4 regions of the Paenibacillus sp. WLX2291 genome follow, and region 1 is predicted to be linked to each of the others. Evidence: predicted binding sites of a transcription regulator. Region 1 holds the regulator's gene; each other region holds the start of a gene.
The links. The regulator Rex, encoded in region 1, represses fermentation and respiration genes when NADH is low (regulators of the CRP and FNR family bind a similar motif). The targets are predictions, from matches to a motif close to TTGTGAAATATTTCACAA.
Positions count from the first base shown of each region.

Region 2: a site for Rex is predicted at 1,660-1,677, ahead of qoxA (cytochrome aa3 quinol oxidase subunit II). Genes of this name have one in related genera too.
Region 3: a site for Rex is predicted at 2,484-2,501, ahead of adhE (bifunctional acetaldehyde-CoA/alcohol dehydrogenase). Genes of this name have one in related genera too.
Region 4: a site for Rex is predicted at 1,613-1,630, ahead of ACDE64_RS12515 (cytochrome ubiquinol oxidase subunit I). Genes of this name have one in related genera too.

Region 1 is NZ_CP176755.1:3,454,178-3,458,001, reverse strand. It holds gene dinG (ATP-dependent DNA helicase DinG) at 1-1,808, shown strand, start outside; gene ACDE64_RS14700 (redox-sensing transcriptional repressor Rex) at 1,805-2,464, shown strand; gene ACDE64_RS14695 (amidohydrolase) at 2,445-3,752, shown strand; gene ACDE64_RS14690 (DUF5590 domain-containing protein) at 3,788-3,824, shown strand, end outside.
Region 2 is NZ_CP176755.1:856,754-860,577, forward strand. It holds gene ACDE64_RS03695 (GH1 family beta-glucosidase) at 1-1,107, shown strand, start outside; gene ACDE64_RS03700 (hypothetical protein) at 1,270-1,542, shown strand; gene qoxA (cytochrome aa3 quinol oxidase subunit II) at 1,835-2,851, shown strand; gene ACDE64_RS03710 (cbb3-type cytochrome c oxidase subunit I) at 2,953-3,824, shown strand, end outside.
Region 3 is NZ_CP176755.1:3,625,362-3,629,185, reverse strand. It holds gene ACDE64_RS15490 (uracil-DNA glycosylase) at 147-854, shown strand; gene ACDE64_RS15485 (winged helix-turn-helix transcriptional regulator) at 1,051-1,368, shown strand; gene ACDE64_RS15480 (Crp/Fnr family transcriptional regulator) at 1,493-2,221, opposite strand; gene adhE (bifunctional acetaldehyde-CoA/alcohol dehydrogenase) at 2,574-3,824, shown strand, end outside.
Region 4 is NZ_CP176755.1:2,948,087-2,951,910, forward strand. It holds gene ACDE64_RS12505 (hypothetical protein) at 1-969, shown strand, start outside; gene ACDE64_RS12510 (hypothetical protein) at 1,165-1,464, opposite strand; gene ACDE64_RS12515 (cytochrome ubiquinol oxidase subunit I) at 1,758-3,125, shown strand; gene ACDE64_RS12520 (cytochrome d ubiquinol oxidase subunit II) at 3,122-3,824, shown strand, end outside.

The DNA.
Region 1 (3,824 bases):
TAAATACAAAAGAATTCCAGAGTCCGAAGGAAGATGTGTTGATTGCAGCTCAGATGATCGTCTGGCTGACAGCAACCGAAACCGGAGACGATGAGGAATTGAATATGGGCAACCGCGGCGGTGAATTCTGGGAAACGGTCGCAAGCGATACCGACTCTTGTCTGGGACGCGCCTGTCCGTGGTTCAAGCAGTGCTACTATCACCGTGCCAAGCATGAAGCGGGAGCCGCAGATGTGGTGATCACGAATCACTCCAAGCTGTTTACCGACATCAAGGCAGGGCATCAGTTGCTGCCTTCGTATGAACGACTGGTCATCGACGAGGCGCATCATCTGGAAGATGTGGCAGGGAAGCATCTGGGCATGCACATGAAATATTTCACATTGGTGCAACCGTTGCTGCGTCTGTTCAAGGATAGCAAAAATGGTCAGCTTGCCGTACTGCGCCAACAGCTAGGATCATCCGGCAGTGAACGCGGCATGGAGTGGGCGATTGCGATCGACAATCTGTATCCTGAATTGACGGATGTTAAAGAAGATTGGGATAAACTGAGCGAGTTGCTGTTTGCCCTTCTACCACAGCGCAGCGATGCCGCACCGGGCGAAGCGAGTCAATTTACCCTGCGTCTGTTACCGCAAAACAAACCCGAAGAGTGGGAAAAGATATCGGAACTGGAAAATCGCATTCATATTGCGCTCAGTCAGATCATCCGTCAGGGCGAACAAATGATGGGCAAAATCAAAGAGTCCGATGATATCTTGGCTAACGAAGGATTGGTTACCGACGTCACCGGACTGTTCAAAGATCTGGGTGCGGTACGCGATGATTTGCGTCATTTTGTTAAGCTGGACAGCGTAGAGACGGTGTACTGGTACGAAGCCAATGGCAATTACCGTAGCAAGTCGCTGCAAATGTATGCTGTTCCGGTTGATGTAAGTCAGCAGCTCAAAGAGCACTTTTTCGATAAAAAGAAAAGTATCATTCTAACGTCTGCAACACTCTCCATCGACAAAACATTCCAGTATATGATCGAACAGCTGGGACTCAAGGAAGCGGAGCAGCAGAACAAGCTCAATACGGTCATGCTAGAATCGCCATTCAATTATCGCGAGCAATCGCTTGTATTGATTCCGCGCGATTTTCCAAGTCTAAAAGGCAATGTGGGCGATCAGAACTTTGTGTCCATGCTCGCCGATTCGTTGGCAGATGCTGCCAAAGCGACAAGAGGACGTATGCTGGTATTATTTACCTCCTATCGGATGCTCAAGCAGGTGTATGAGCCATTGAAAGAGAATTTATCTACAAGTGAGATTGCCGTATTCGGTCAGGGCGTGGATGGCGGCAGCCGCACCAAGTTGACGCGTCGTTTTCAGGAGCATCCGGCTTCCGTATTGCTCGGAACAAGCAGCTTCTGGGAAGGCGTCGATATTCCGGGCGAGGCGCTGACCTGCTTGGCGATTGTGCGGTTGCCATTCCAGCCGCCGAATCATCCGCTCGTAGAAGCCAAAAGTGAACGTTTGAAAAAAGAAAAGAAAAACCCATTTATGAAATTATCCGTGCCGCAGGCAGTGATCCGGTTCAAGCAGGGCTTTGGACGTCTCGTCCGAACGGCAAACGACCGAGGAATCGTACTCATTTATGATACGCGGGTGATAGAGGCATATTACGGCAGACATTTCCTATATTCCCTGCCGGGTCCCAAAATGGAACATATGCCGACCCACCAGATGATTCCCCGTATCGCCGAATGGCTGGAACAACGACCGCTTGAAACGGAAGCTGCAAATCAAGAGGGGGAGCAAGCATGAAATCCGAAAAAATATCTGAAGCTGTCGTGCGAAGATTACCTGTCTATCTGAGATATCTGAATGAGCTGCATACCCGCGAGGTGCCTACTGTTTCCTCGCAGGAGCTGGGGCAAAAGCTGGATCTGAATCCGGCACAAATCCGCAAGGATCTCGCCTACTTCGGCGACTTTGGACGCAAAGGCATCGGCTATGATGTATCGTATCTAATCGAGAAGATTCGTCATATTCTGAAGCTGGATCAGCAGATCAATGTGGCACTGATCGGTGCCGGTAATCTGGGACATGCTCTGTCCAACTATAATGCGTACTTACAAGAAACGATGAAGATTATCGCTGTATTCGATTCGTACGAGCCGAAGGTTGGCAGCAAGATCAATACATTGACCGTACAACCGATTAGCGAATTGTCGCATGCGGTAAAAGAACAAAATATCCGCGTCGGCATTATCACTGTGCCGAATACGGAAGCGCAGCGTGTCGCGGATCAGTTGATTGAAGCGGGCATCGAGGCGATTCTGAATTTTGCACCGATTATTTTGAGAACACCACCGCATGTGCGTGTGCATACAGCTGATTTTACGACCGATCTGCTCAGTCTGGCTTATTACCTTGAAGATGGAAAGGAATTAGAAATCAATGAACAACTCTCCGAGTAAATGGATCATCAAAAATGGTATTTTCGCCGTACCTAACGCCGAGAAGCCAGTACTGCACGGTTATATGGTCGTTGAGGATGACCTGATTACGTATATTGGCGAAGAGGAGCCACAGGTAGGCGATGACGTTGCTGTTGTGGACGGACGCCACCAATTCTTTATCCCGGGTCTGGTGAACAGTCACGGTCATGCAGCGATGTCGCTGCTGCGCGGCTTCGGCGACGATCTGGCGCTGCAAGTATGGTTGCAGGAGAAAATGTGGCCGATGGAAGCCAAATTTACGAGCGATGATGTCTACACTGGAACCGCGCTGTCAGTACTGGAAATGCTCAAAGGCGGCACTACCACATTCCTCGATATGTACGATCGTTCTGAGCGTGTAGCAGAAGTCGTAGAGCAATCTGGCATGAGAGCCGTGCTGATGAGAGGCGTTATCGGTCTGTGTTCAGAAGAAGAACAAAAGCAAAAGCTGAACCAATCGATTCAATTCGTACGCGACTGGCATGGCAAAGCAGACGGACGCATCACAACGATGATGTCTCCGCATGCGCCTTATACCTGTCCGCCTGCTTATATCGAGCAATTCGTGCAAGCTGCACACGATCTGGATGTGCCGCTGCATACCCATATGTCCGAAACGATTGCCGAAGTAGAGCAAAACGTGCGTGATTATGGTCTGCGTCCGGTTGCCCATCTGGAGAAATTGGGCATGTTCACCCGTCCCACATTGCTGGCACATGCCGTGCATCTGAATGACGAAGAGATTGCTACACTGGCAGCTCATAACGTTACTATTTCCCACAATCCGGGTAGCAACCTGAAGCTTGCCAGCGGTGTAGCACGCGTGCCGGATCTGTTAAAAGCCGGTGTCATCGTATCTCTCGGTACAGACGGCCCAGCCAGCAACAACAACCTTGATATGTTTGAGGAAATGCGTCTAGCAGCACTCATTCACAAAGGTGTATCTGGCGATCCAACCGCTGTACCTGCATCGGAAGCATTGCTCATGGGTACAGAATACGGTGCCAAATCGGTATTCCTAAACAATACTGGTACCTTCAAAGTCGGTATGAAGGCAGATATTACGTCGCTCAATATCGATCAGCCGCATTTCCTGCCGTTCACCGATTTCATTTCTCATACGGTCTATTCTGCATGTGCCAAAGACGTGCTGCATGTATGGGTAGATGGCAAACAGCTGATCAAAGACGGCGTATCGCTGACACTGGATGAAGAGAAAATTCGCCGCGAAGCACAATCGGCATTTGAAGGCTTGCTTACACGCTGACCGAAAGCGTAACGATACAGAAAGGATGGCGTGTCTTGCGAAATTTGGGAACGGGTAAATGGATTGCGATCA
Region 2 (3,824 bases), 2.6 Mb from region 1:
GTAGCATGGCCGCGTATTATTCCAGATGGGGATGGAGAGATTAACCGTGAAGGCATCCAGTTTTATCATCGTTTTGTAGATGCGTTGCTGGAAGCGGGAATTGAGCCTTTTTGTACGTTATATCACTGGGACCTTCCACAGGCGTTACAGGATGTGGGCGGTTGGGAGAATCGACGCACTATCGATGCTTTTGTCAAATATGCCGAAGTGATCTTCCGTGAATTTTCTGGCAAAATCAAATTTTGGCTCACGTTCAATGAACCATGGTGCATCGCTTTTCTGTCCAATCTGGAAGGCAAGCATGCGCCGGGGAATGAGGATCTGCAAGTTGCGCTGAATGTTGGGCATCATGTTCTAGTGGCGCATGGACATACAGTGAAGCTATTCCGTGAACTGCAACTAGAAGGACAGATCGGAATCGCGCCGAATGTCGCGTGGGCGGTTCCTTACAGCAAGCGTCCGGAAGATCGAGCTGCTTGTGACCGTAATATTGAAGTGTATGCCGACTGGTTCCTTGATCCGATCTACAAAGGACAATATCCATCTTCTCTATATGAATGGTTCCAGCAAGCAGGCGCAACGCCGCCTATTCAAGATGGCGATCTGGAGATTATCGCGCAACCGATTGATCTGCTAGGTATCAATTATTATCATCCAACTGTTAATCGGTATAACGCATCCGCTGGTTCTTTGCAAAGTGAGGAAGTGGATATGGGGCTGTTCAAGACCGATATCGGTTGGCCGATTGATGCGACCGGTCTGTATGATGTCATTCACTATCTACAAAAATACGGCAACAACGATATCTATATTACCGAGAACGGCGCTTGTATTAATGAATGTCCGGTAAATGGTAAAGTGAATGACGTGATTCGCGTCTACTATTTGCAACAGCATATCGCTCAGGTACACCGTCTGATCAACGACGGTATTCATCTGAAGGGATATATGGCATGGTCGCTCATGGATAATTTTGAATGGGCAGAAGGATATCGTATGCGTTTTGGGCTGGTGCATGTCGATTTCCGTACTCAGGTGCGTACACCGAAGGAAAGTTATTACTGGTATCAGAATGTGGTGCGTAATAACTGGATGGAAACGCGCTAATACGATCGATCTTTAAAATATAAATGGGACGAGCGAATCAAAGACCCTATTTTGTGGTAATAGGCAGTATAGCATACCGATGCGATCCAATATTGAATGCATGCAAGTGATCACCGGTACACATACTAGCAAAACAACTACGAAGAAAGGGGAGTGGATTCCATGGCTACCAACTCGAAAAGTCCCCGTAATAGAACATCAGCGCAAAATACGTATGGACTGAGCCGTATGCTCAGTATCGTGGCATGGATTGCCTGTGCTGCCGGTATCCTGCTGATTGTATTCAATCTTCAACCATTTAACGACAATAACTTGGGATTGATGATGGGAGTAGGCTGTTTGGCGGCTTTTGCGATCATTTATTCGCTTGGTAAATGGCTCGGATCGATGCAGGCTCGCAGCGATGAGGGCAAAGAAGGCATTAAAGATGATTGATAGTTATACGTTGTTAACAGACGTATAATATGCAACAAACAACATGAATACGGCCCTTTTAAGATTTATTCTTAAAGGGGCTTTTTGTTGAAGTAAAAATATGTTAATCTTGAAATAATGTGAAATCATTCACTTTTGGTTACTAATAAATTGACAGATTTGTTAACAAGCCAAAAAAAACTGAAATTTACACCTTCTATGGATACGCAAAAAGCACACTTAGTGTTACCATAGGAATGTGTGGTTTCAATATTATGAACGTCATGAGCGTTAAGTGAGAAAGGGGATCAAGATGAACAAAAAACCAGGTTCGCGCCTTATGTTATGGGTTCTTCTGGTTGTAACTGTTCTGTCGCTGGCCCTGACGGTGTGGGCGTTAGCTACTGGCTCCAGTAACTACGCTGTTCTCAATCCGAAAGGCCCTATTGCAGAAGGACAACGGGATATCATTATCATTTCTACGATTCTGACCGCGATTGTCATCGTACCAACTACCATACTGACATTTGTCATTGTATGGAGATATCGTGACAAGCCGGGCAGAAAGGCGAAATACGATCCGGATTTCAGCCATAGCACATTGCTTGAATCCATTTGGTGGGGCATTCCGATTGTCGTAATCGCCATTATTGGTATCGTAACGGTACGTTATACGTACGCGCTCGAACCTTCCGTGGCTATTCAGTCACAAAAGCAACCCGTAACCATCCAGGCAGTATCGATGGACTGGAAATGGGCGTTCTTCTATCCTGAAGAGGGAATCGCGTCTGTGAACACATTGACCATTCCTGAAGATACGCCAATCCGTTTTGAATTGACTTCCGATGCTCCGATGAACTCCTTCTGGATTCCGCAGCTGGGTGGTCAGATTTATACAATGTCTGGTATGGCGATGACCTTGTATTTGCAGGCAGACCATACAGGCACGTATTTTGGTTCCGGTGCAAACTTTAGTGGTGAGCACTTTGGCGACATGAGATTTGACGTAAATGCAGTGAGCGATGCGGACTATCAGGCATGGGTGAACAAGGTAAAAACCGAGTCTCAGCCAATGACGATGGATACGTACCAATCGCTGTCGACTCCAGGTACAGCTGAAAAGCAATTCTTCTCGGCGTTCCCGGACAATTTGTTCCAACAACTGGTGGGCAAATATCTGCCAGGTGGTATTGCTGATACTGATCGTGCATCCCATACGACTCCTCAGACTCAAACCGGTGAAGGTGAGAGCAATGAAGGTCAAAGCGACATGGGTACAGACAGTGAATCCAATCAACAGCATGATGGATTGGGTACGGATTCCAAGTAATCCTCTGTCGGTTGAATGATGTTCTGGCATTGATACAATGCTGCATTATACTGTTGTCTGCCTGACACGGTATAGATAAAGACAGTGAAAGGAGCTCCACGATGCTCGAAAATATTAAACAGTTTGCATCCGAGTTTTTCGTCACCGGTGATCCGCTGATTTACGGTGCAGACGTATCCATTGCATTGGTATCGATTGCCATCGTTGCTGGATTGACCTATTTCAAAAAGTGGAAATGGCTCTGGCGTAACTGGTTGACTACCGTCGACCACAAAAAGATCGGTATCATGTATATCCTGGCTGCCATCATCATGATGTTCCGCGGTGGCGTTGATGCCCTGATGATGCGTACGCAGCTAGCGATTCCAAACTTTGAGTTTTTGCATCCTGAGCATTATAACCAAGTCTTCACTACGCACGGCGTAGTTATGATCTTATTTATGGCGATGCCGTTTATGTTCGGTTTGTTCAACGTTGTCGTTCCGCTACAGATTGGCGCGCGCGACGTTGCGTTCCCGTATTTGAACTCCCTGAGCTTCTGGCTGTTCTTCCTCGGTGCGATGCTGTTTAACCTTTCCTTCGTTATCGGCGGTTCGCCGGACGCAGGTTGGCTCAGTTATCCACCATTGTCGGAGATGCAGTTTAACCCGGGTCCGGGTCAGAACTTCTACATCTGGGGTATTCAGATCTCTGGTATTGGTTCCCTGGCAACAGGTATCAACTTCCTCGTTACCATCATCAAAATGCGTGCACCAGGCATGACAATGATGAAAATGCCAATGTTCACTTGGTCGGTATTCGCAACATGCGTAATCATCATCTTCGCATTCCCGATTCTGACTGTTACACTGGCACTGCTGTTCCTGGACCGGTTTGGGGGCGGCCACTTCTTCACCCTTGACGGTGGGGGTAACCCGATGATGTATATCAACTTGATATGGATGTGGGGTCACCCTGAGGTATATATCGTTAT
Region 3 (3,824 bases), 170 kb from region 1:
TGGTTGATCTCAACCGGCAGGCGCACCTTTTTCGTTATCATTGTAATGAGGGTAATAAAGGATAGGGTTGTTGTAGCTGCTTCATACTCTTGAACCTCACAATCGCAGGTCAAGGTCATGTCGTTATGTTAGAGGAGGCGTTGGAATTGACCGAATATAGGAACAGCCATGAATCTACTTTTCGAATCGGTCATGTTCCGTTGCCACCGGAGCTGATCCAATCCTGTCTTAAACGAGTCGAAGGATTACGAATGGAAGGCTTTTTGACCGGCTTTGGCAAATGGCCAGGTTCTCTCATGCTGGTTGGCGAAGCGCCAGGAGCGAATGAGATTGAGCAGGGGCGTCCTTTTTGTGGACAGGCAGGCAAGGTGCTGGACGGGTATCTGGATATTTTACAATGGACTCGCGATGATCTGTATATTACGAGTGCCGTGCGTAGTCGTCCGTATCGTGATAAGCCAGTTAAGAATCATCCGGAGCGATTAAGTCGATCCAATCGTACGCCAACAACGAAGGAAATACTGGCGTATGCACCCATTCTGGATTATGAGATCGCTACTGTTCAACCGCAAGTGCTAATTACACTGGGCAATATCGGACTGCATCGACTGATTGGTAACAGTTCCAGCGTATCGCAAATTCATGGACAACCGCGGCAAACTGCTATTCGCCAAGTTGATCCGTATCATCCGGAACAAGGGTATACATGGTCGGAACGTCAATACTGGATTTTTCCGTTGTATCATCCAGCAGCGATTTTATACAATCGTTCGCTAGAACAGACGATTCAGGATGATCTACATCGGCTACGTGATTTTGTCAAAGAAGTCATAAAGTATAAGCTAGAACAATGATTTATTATAAGTAGTTATTTCCAATAGGAGTTGTTGTAAAAATACGACAGAAAGCGCTGAAATCGGCAGGTTTTCGTTTTCTTATAGCTGGAAATGTGTTAAACTATATGTGCTAACTTATTGTAAGTTTACATTGAGAGTTCCGGTACGATAGGCATGATGATATCGGGCTACGGACCAGTAAAGAGGTGAAACGATGGAACAGCATCAGCTGGGTTTATGTCCGCGGTTTGAGACAGCGTTCTCTTTTCTCGGGAAACGATGGAACGGTCTGATTATTCAGTCCCTGATGAGCGGACCTAAACGGTTCAAAGACATATCCAATCTCATCCCGATGATGAGCGACAAGATGCTCTCGGAACGTATGAAGGATCTGGAAGCAAGCGGTATTCTGGTACGCCAGGTATACCCGGAGACTCCGGTACGGATTGAGTATGAACTGACGGAAAAAGGACGCGCTTTGCAGCCTGTGATGGATCAAATCCAGAACTGGGCGGAGCAGTGGGTGGACTAACACGTCAATCAGGCTGATCTGTTGGAGTTTCGGCCATAGAGAAAAAGCTTTCCCCGGTATATTCCGGTGGAAAGCTTTTTTGCTGTATCTGGCAATCTGGTTATACGTGGTGGGGGAGGGGGAATCAGATCCGGCAGATTTCTTTTGGGCACAGTTCGCAGTGACATACTTCTTGCAAAGCTTCCAGATCATGAATAATGATCATGCCATGCTCATATTCGATTGTATCTTTTTTGCGCAGATCGCTCAGCATCCGGTTGACGCTCTCACGCGTAGCACCAATCATATTCGACAGATCGGTATGTGTAATTTTCTTGTTGATTAGAATCGAGCCATCTTCATTGTAGTCTTCGCCGTACGTGTTGCTCAGACGAATCAGTGTCGAGCAGAGGGCACCTGGTTTGCCGTACAGCATCAGATCGCGTACTTTGGTCTGAGTTAACCGATGATGCGTACCCATCCATTTCATAAAATCAATCGCAAAATCACAATGCTGGCAGATGATTAGCTCTAGGTCTTTGTGATCGACAACCGCTACTTCCGTATCTTCCAACGCTTCGGCGGTAAAGCCGAGACGGTTACCCGAGAACAGGTCTGCTTGTCCAATCATGTCACCACTCTGGTACATGTACAGGATCAGCTCTTTCCCTTCATCGGTCGATTTGGTCAATTTTACACGTCCACTTTTAATGTAGTATAATTTGTCCGACAAATCGCCTTCCCAGAACAGATGCGAACCGGCAGGCACATTGCGCTCCGTTGCGTACGACAGTAAGCGTTCCATATTAACGGGCGAGAAACTGTGCGTATTGCTGTTTTCGTTCTGAGTGATGCGTTCCATTTGATTATTCATGATTCGTCCTCTCCTTTTGTCCCCATTATACGTAGAAAATAACCAGATTGCATTAAATTATAGGAAAAATTAGTAAGATTATTTGAGTTCTTCCACTTTTGATGTGTACTCTCTTCATATGACTCTTATCCATATCGGTTACAAACAATGAAACATTAAATTTTAAAAGTTTGTGATTATTTTCACTTATAGTATAACTCTAGTTAATTCAAAATGCAAAAAGAAAAAACGCGAAAACAAAATTTTTAAAAATTAAAATTGATTGTGAAAAAAATCACATTATGATGTATGTCTCTATGCTATGATCAGTGCGTAGACAAAAGCAACACACATTCTGAGGAGGATGAGAGAAATGGCTGTAAAAAATGATGCCGCTCGTACCGTTGAATTGACTGCACAGGAAGAAGTTCAAAAGTTAATCGACAAAGGTAAAAAAGCCACTGCCGCTTTTATGAAAATGGATCAGGAACAAATTGATAACATTGTACAGGCGATGGCGCTTGCTGGACTGGACAAACATATGCAACTTGCCAAAATGGCAGTAGAAGAAACAGGTCGGGGGGTATATGAAGATAAAATTACCAAGAACCTGTTTGCTACCGAATACATTTACCACAGCATCAAAAATGAGAAAACCGTCGGTGTAATCGAGGATAACGCGTATGACAGTTTCCAAAAGATCGCTGAACCAGTTGGCATTATCATGGGGATTACGCCGGTAACCAACCCGACATCCACAACAATGTTCAAAGCATTGATTGCGATCAAAACGCGTAACCCGATCATCTTCGGTTTCCACCCATCTGCACAGCAATGTAGCCGCGAAGCTGCCAAAACACTGCTGGAAGCAGCTGTCAAACAAGGTGCACCTGCTGACTGTATTCAATGGATCGACAATCCGTCGATGGATAAAACGAATGCACTGATGAATCATCCTGATGTAGCGCTCATTCTCGCTACTGGTGGTGGCGCAATGGTAAAAGCGGCATATAGCTGCGGTAAACCGGCACTCGGCGTAGGTCCTGGTAACGTTCCTGCCTTTATTGAGAAAAGTGCTGATCTGAAGCAGGCGGTTAATGATCTGATCCTGTCGAAATCGTTTGATAATGGTATGATCTGTGCTTCCGAACAGGCGGTTATTATTGAAGAACCAGTATTCGATCAAGTGAAAAAATTGATGATCGACAATGGCTGCTATTTCCTCACCAAAGAAGAAGTCGGCAAACTGACTGCCGGTGCAATGAACGTAGACAAATGCGCAGTGAATCCGGTAATTGTGGGACAACCTGCTGCTAAAATTGCTGAAATGAGCGGAATCACCGTGCCAGCCGATACCAAAATTCTGATTGCCGAGCTGGAAGGTGTAGGTACTAAGTATCCGCTGTCTGCTGAGAAATTAAGCCCTGTACTGGCTTGTTATAAAGTGAAAAATGCCGAGCAAGGAATTGAACGTGCCGCTCAGATTGTTGAATTCGGCGGTATGGGTCACTCCTCGGCGATCCATTCGAACAACGAAGAAGTGATCCAGAAATTTGCGGATCGTCTGCAAACCGGACGGATTATCGTGAACTCGCCTTCGACACACGGCGCAATCGGTGACATT
Region 4 (3,824 bases), 510 kb from region 1:
CCCGGTCATCCTTGCGAACCGTTAGCGCACAAGTTGTTGCAATCGTTACCGGCTCATTATGACCATCAGCTGCGCCAGCGCATATTGACCGAGCATCCAGAATTGAGTCGGGATGAGTACGAATGGCGCTGGTTTGAGATGAAGCGTTATCTGCTGCTCTGTGCTCTGTTTCGTGAAGTACCGATGTTTAGCGATAAAGTGGATAGTGTATGGCATGAAATGTTGATGTTTACACGGGATTATCAGCAATTTTGTGAGCAATTTTATGGGTATATGCTGCATCATTCTCCGCATGGTGGCAAAGTATCGCTACCAGATCAACGAGCGCTATTTGATTGGGCATATGCGGAGCTATTCCCAATGGAGCGCGCCAATTCGTATTTGTGGGGAAGCTTCTTCCGGTTTCCGTTATCGAAGTCCACGATTAATGAATTACTGATGTTTCATCCGAATCAGCAGGGTCAATGGACGTACAATCGGGCGACATTTGAACATAGCCCGGAAGCCAAGCAGGCGATTTTGTATCTGAATCAGCGTTTTCAGGCGCATAATCAAGCAGTGCTACAAGGTAATAAACCGGGCGATCACCGGAATCGTACAGCCAACCACAATAGCAGTTCTGATTCTAGTAGCTCGTACACATCCAGTTATTATAGCGATAACAATTATGGACTGGGTACGGCAGCAGCGGCATGTGTATACTATTCAGCTTTGCCACCTGCGGATTTCTGTTCATCTATCAATTCCCATTTGCCAACAGACGTGCAACAGCAACATTCCCAAGCGACCTCGCACTCCAGTTCAGCATGCGGAACGGGTTCTTCCGGTTCAGACTATAATTCGGGTCACTCCGGCGGACATCATTCGAATCACTCGGATCATTCCGGTAGTTCGTGCAGTAGTAGCTCGTGTAGTAGTAGCTCATGCAGCAGCGGAAGTTCGTGCAGCTCGTGTAGTAGCAGTTCGTGATTGGAATTTTTATTTTGGTGTGGAGCGCAATAGAGCATTCAATTATTATAAGTAAAAGGAAGGTGGCATCATTCGCTACCTTCCTTTTTGTCGTCTTGAGATATTTCCCAATACTATAGTAAGTATACATGCACCTGCTTAAAAGTTAATCTACTTTAGAAGGTCCCTTTTCTACACAATATAAGCTCATCCTATCTAATAAAGTGCTACTTCCCAATTCTCAAATTCTGGCTCCACTTTGTATTGTTCATCAATATAACTACGAATGAACTGCGCTGCTCTCATTTCTGCATGCTTTGCATTACAGACTACACCTTCCTCATCCATCTCAATGACATTAGCAAAAATCGCATATACTTGCTCCAAAGCACTCGGTTCTTCAAATATACATGAGTAATCCATACCGTTAAGTAATGGTAATCCAACTGTTCCATTTGCAATCCAGAACGAAAACGTTCGAAGAGCACCGCTGAAGGAATGGCTTATTTTTTGCATTGTGATCCTCCTTTATCTTTCAGTTCAAAACTTGACTCCTATGATATCAGTATACTTCTATTCGATCAGTCACACAAAAACAGTAACTCTGTCGTTAAATACAGCTATCCAGAATTACGCCTCTAAATGCAATAGCTCCAAAGGGTTATTGTGCATTTTTTCACTAAATTGACTTAAATCTTTGTTATTTGTTTGAAAATTGTATTAAATATCACATCGCCAATAAAAAAATTGGTACGCTAGGCTCCATCAAGACTCTCATCATAGAGCAGTTAAAAGAAGGGATATCACATATGATCATTGACACAGTATTATGGAGCCGATTGGTAACCGGGCTAACCTTATCTTTTCATGTTATTTTCGCAACGATTGGCGTTGCCATTCCACTTATGATCTCAATCGCAGAATTAGTCGGTATTCGTAAAAAAGACAAGCATTATACGTTAATGGCAAAGCGTTGGACTAGAGGATTTATCATTTCTGTTGCCGTAGGTGTGGTCACAGGAACCGCTATTTCATTGCAATTGGCATTGGTTTGGCCTAACTTTATGCAGCTTGCCGGGAATGTAATTGCGCTCCCGTTATTCATGGAAGTATTTGCTTTTTTCTTTGAAGCTATTTTTCTAGGCATCTATCTGTATACGTGGGAGCGATTCCGCAATCCGTATCTTCACTGGCTGTTAACGATCCCGATTGTTCTGGGCGCAGCCATGTCTGCTGTTTTTATTACTACGGTCAACGGTTTTATGAATCAACCGGACGGATTCGTACTGGAAAATGGACAATTTACGGCAATCTATCCGCTGCAAGCGATGTTTAATGAAGCAACACCATCCAAAGTATTTCACGTACTCACATCCGCTTATATGACTGGCGCCGCCCTGCTAGCAGCCATCGCCGCATTTTCCATTCTCAAAAAAGGTGCTTCTGTATACAGCCAAAAAGCGCTCAAGCTAATGATGAGCGTGCTGCTGATTTTTAGCTTTTTGACTGCCTTTGCAGGCGATGTTTCCGCCAAGTTTCTCGCAGAGCATCAGCCGGAAAAGCTAGCTGCTGCCGAATGGCATTTTGAGACTGAAAAAGGCGCCGATCTGATCTTTCTCGGCTGGTTGAATGCGGAACGCGAAGTGATTGGTGCGCTACATCTACCAAAAGCACTCAGCTTTTTGGCATTTAGCGATTTTAATGCCGAAGTTACAGGGTTGAACGAATTTCCTGCCGATGAGCAACCGCCGCTACTGGTGCATTATTTGTTCGATTTTATGGTTAGCATCGGCTTTGCGTTACTGGCTGTGTCTGTGCTGTTCTTCGTACTCCTATTCTGGAAAAAGCGCAACGAGCATCATCGCTGGATGCTGCGCACGATTGTGTTCGGTGCACCGCTTGCTTTTCTCGCAGTAGAGCTGGGCTGGTTTTATGCTGAAGTCGGACGACAGCCATGGATCATTCGTGGTTATATGCGTGTGGACGAAGCAGCCACCACTTCACCAAGTATAATGCCGCTCTTTTTCGTCTTTTTATTGCTGTATATTATTCTCGGCACATTGTGCATTGTCGTGCTGCGCCGACTGTTCCGCAACAATCCCGCAGAAGCAGAGCTGGAAAAGGCGGCACATGCAGAGGCAACGTTGTCCAAGGAAGCAGGTGATCTGACATCATGAGTTATGAAATGGTCGGAATTTCGGTATTGTGGATTTTTCTGTACGGATATTTGATAATTGCATCCATTGATTTTGGCGCAGGCTTTTTTGCCTTCTATGCGCGGGCAACGGGCAAAGATCATCTGATCAACCGCCTCATTTCTCGCTATCTGTCGCCTGTCTGGGAGATTACGAATGTATTCTTTGTATTTTTCTTTATCGGGCTGATTGGCTTTTTCCCAGATGCTGCTCACTATTATGGAGCGGCGCTGCTAGTGCCGGGCAGCATTGCGATTATTTTGCTGGCGATTCGCGGTTCGTTCTATGCGTTTGAGAATTATGGTTCCAAGAAAAACATCGTTTTTCTGTTTTTATACGGTGCAACTGGATTGCTGATTCCAGCATCGTTATCAGTCGCGCTTGTACTGTCGGAAGGCGGATTTATTATTGAGCAAAATGGCGCTGTACATCTGGAATATGTAAAGTTGCTTACGAGTCCGCTTGCTTGGAGCATTGTCGCTCTGGCGCTGACCTCAGTTCTGTTTATTAGCGCTTGTTTTCTATCCTTTTATGCACATCGGGCAGACGATCGTCCGGCGCTTGAGCTATTGCGCAGTTACGCGTTGTTCTGGAGTACTCCGACCATCATTGCTGCATTTACAGCATTTCTATATTTGAGTCAGCACAATGAACGTCATTTTCAAAATATGATGAATTTGT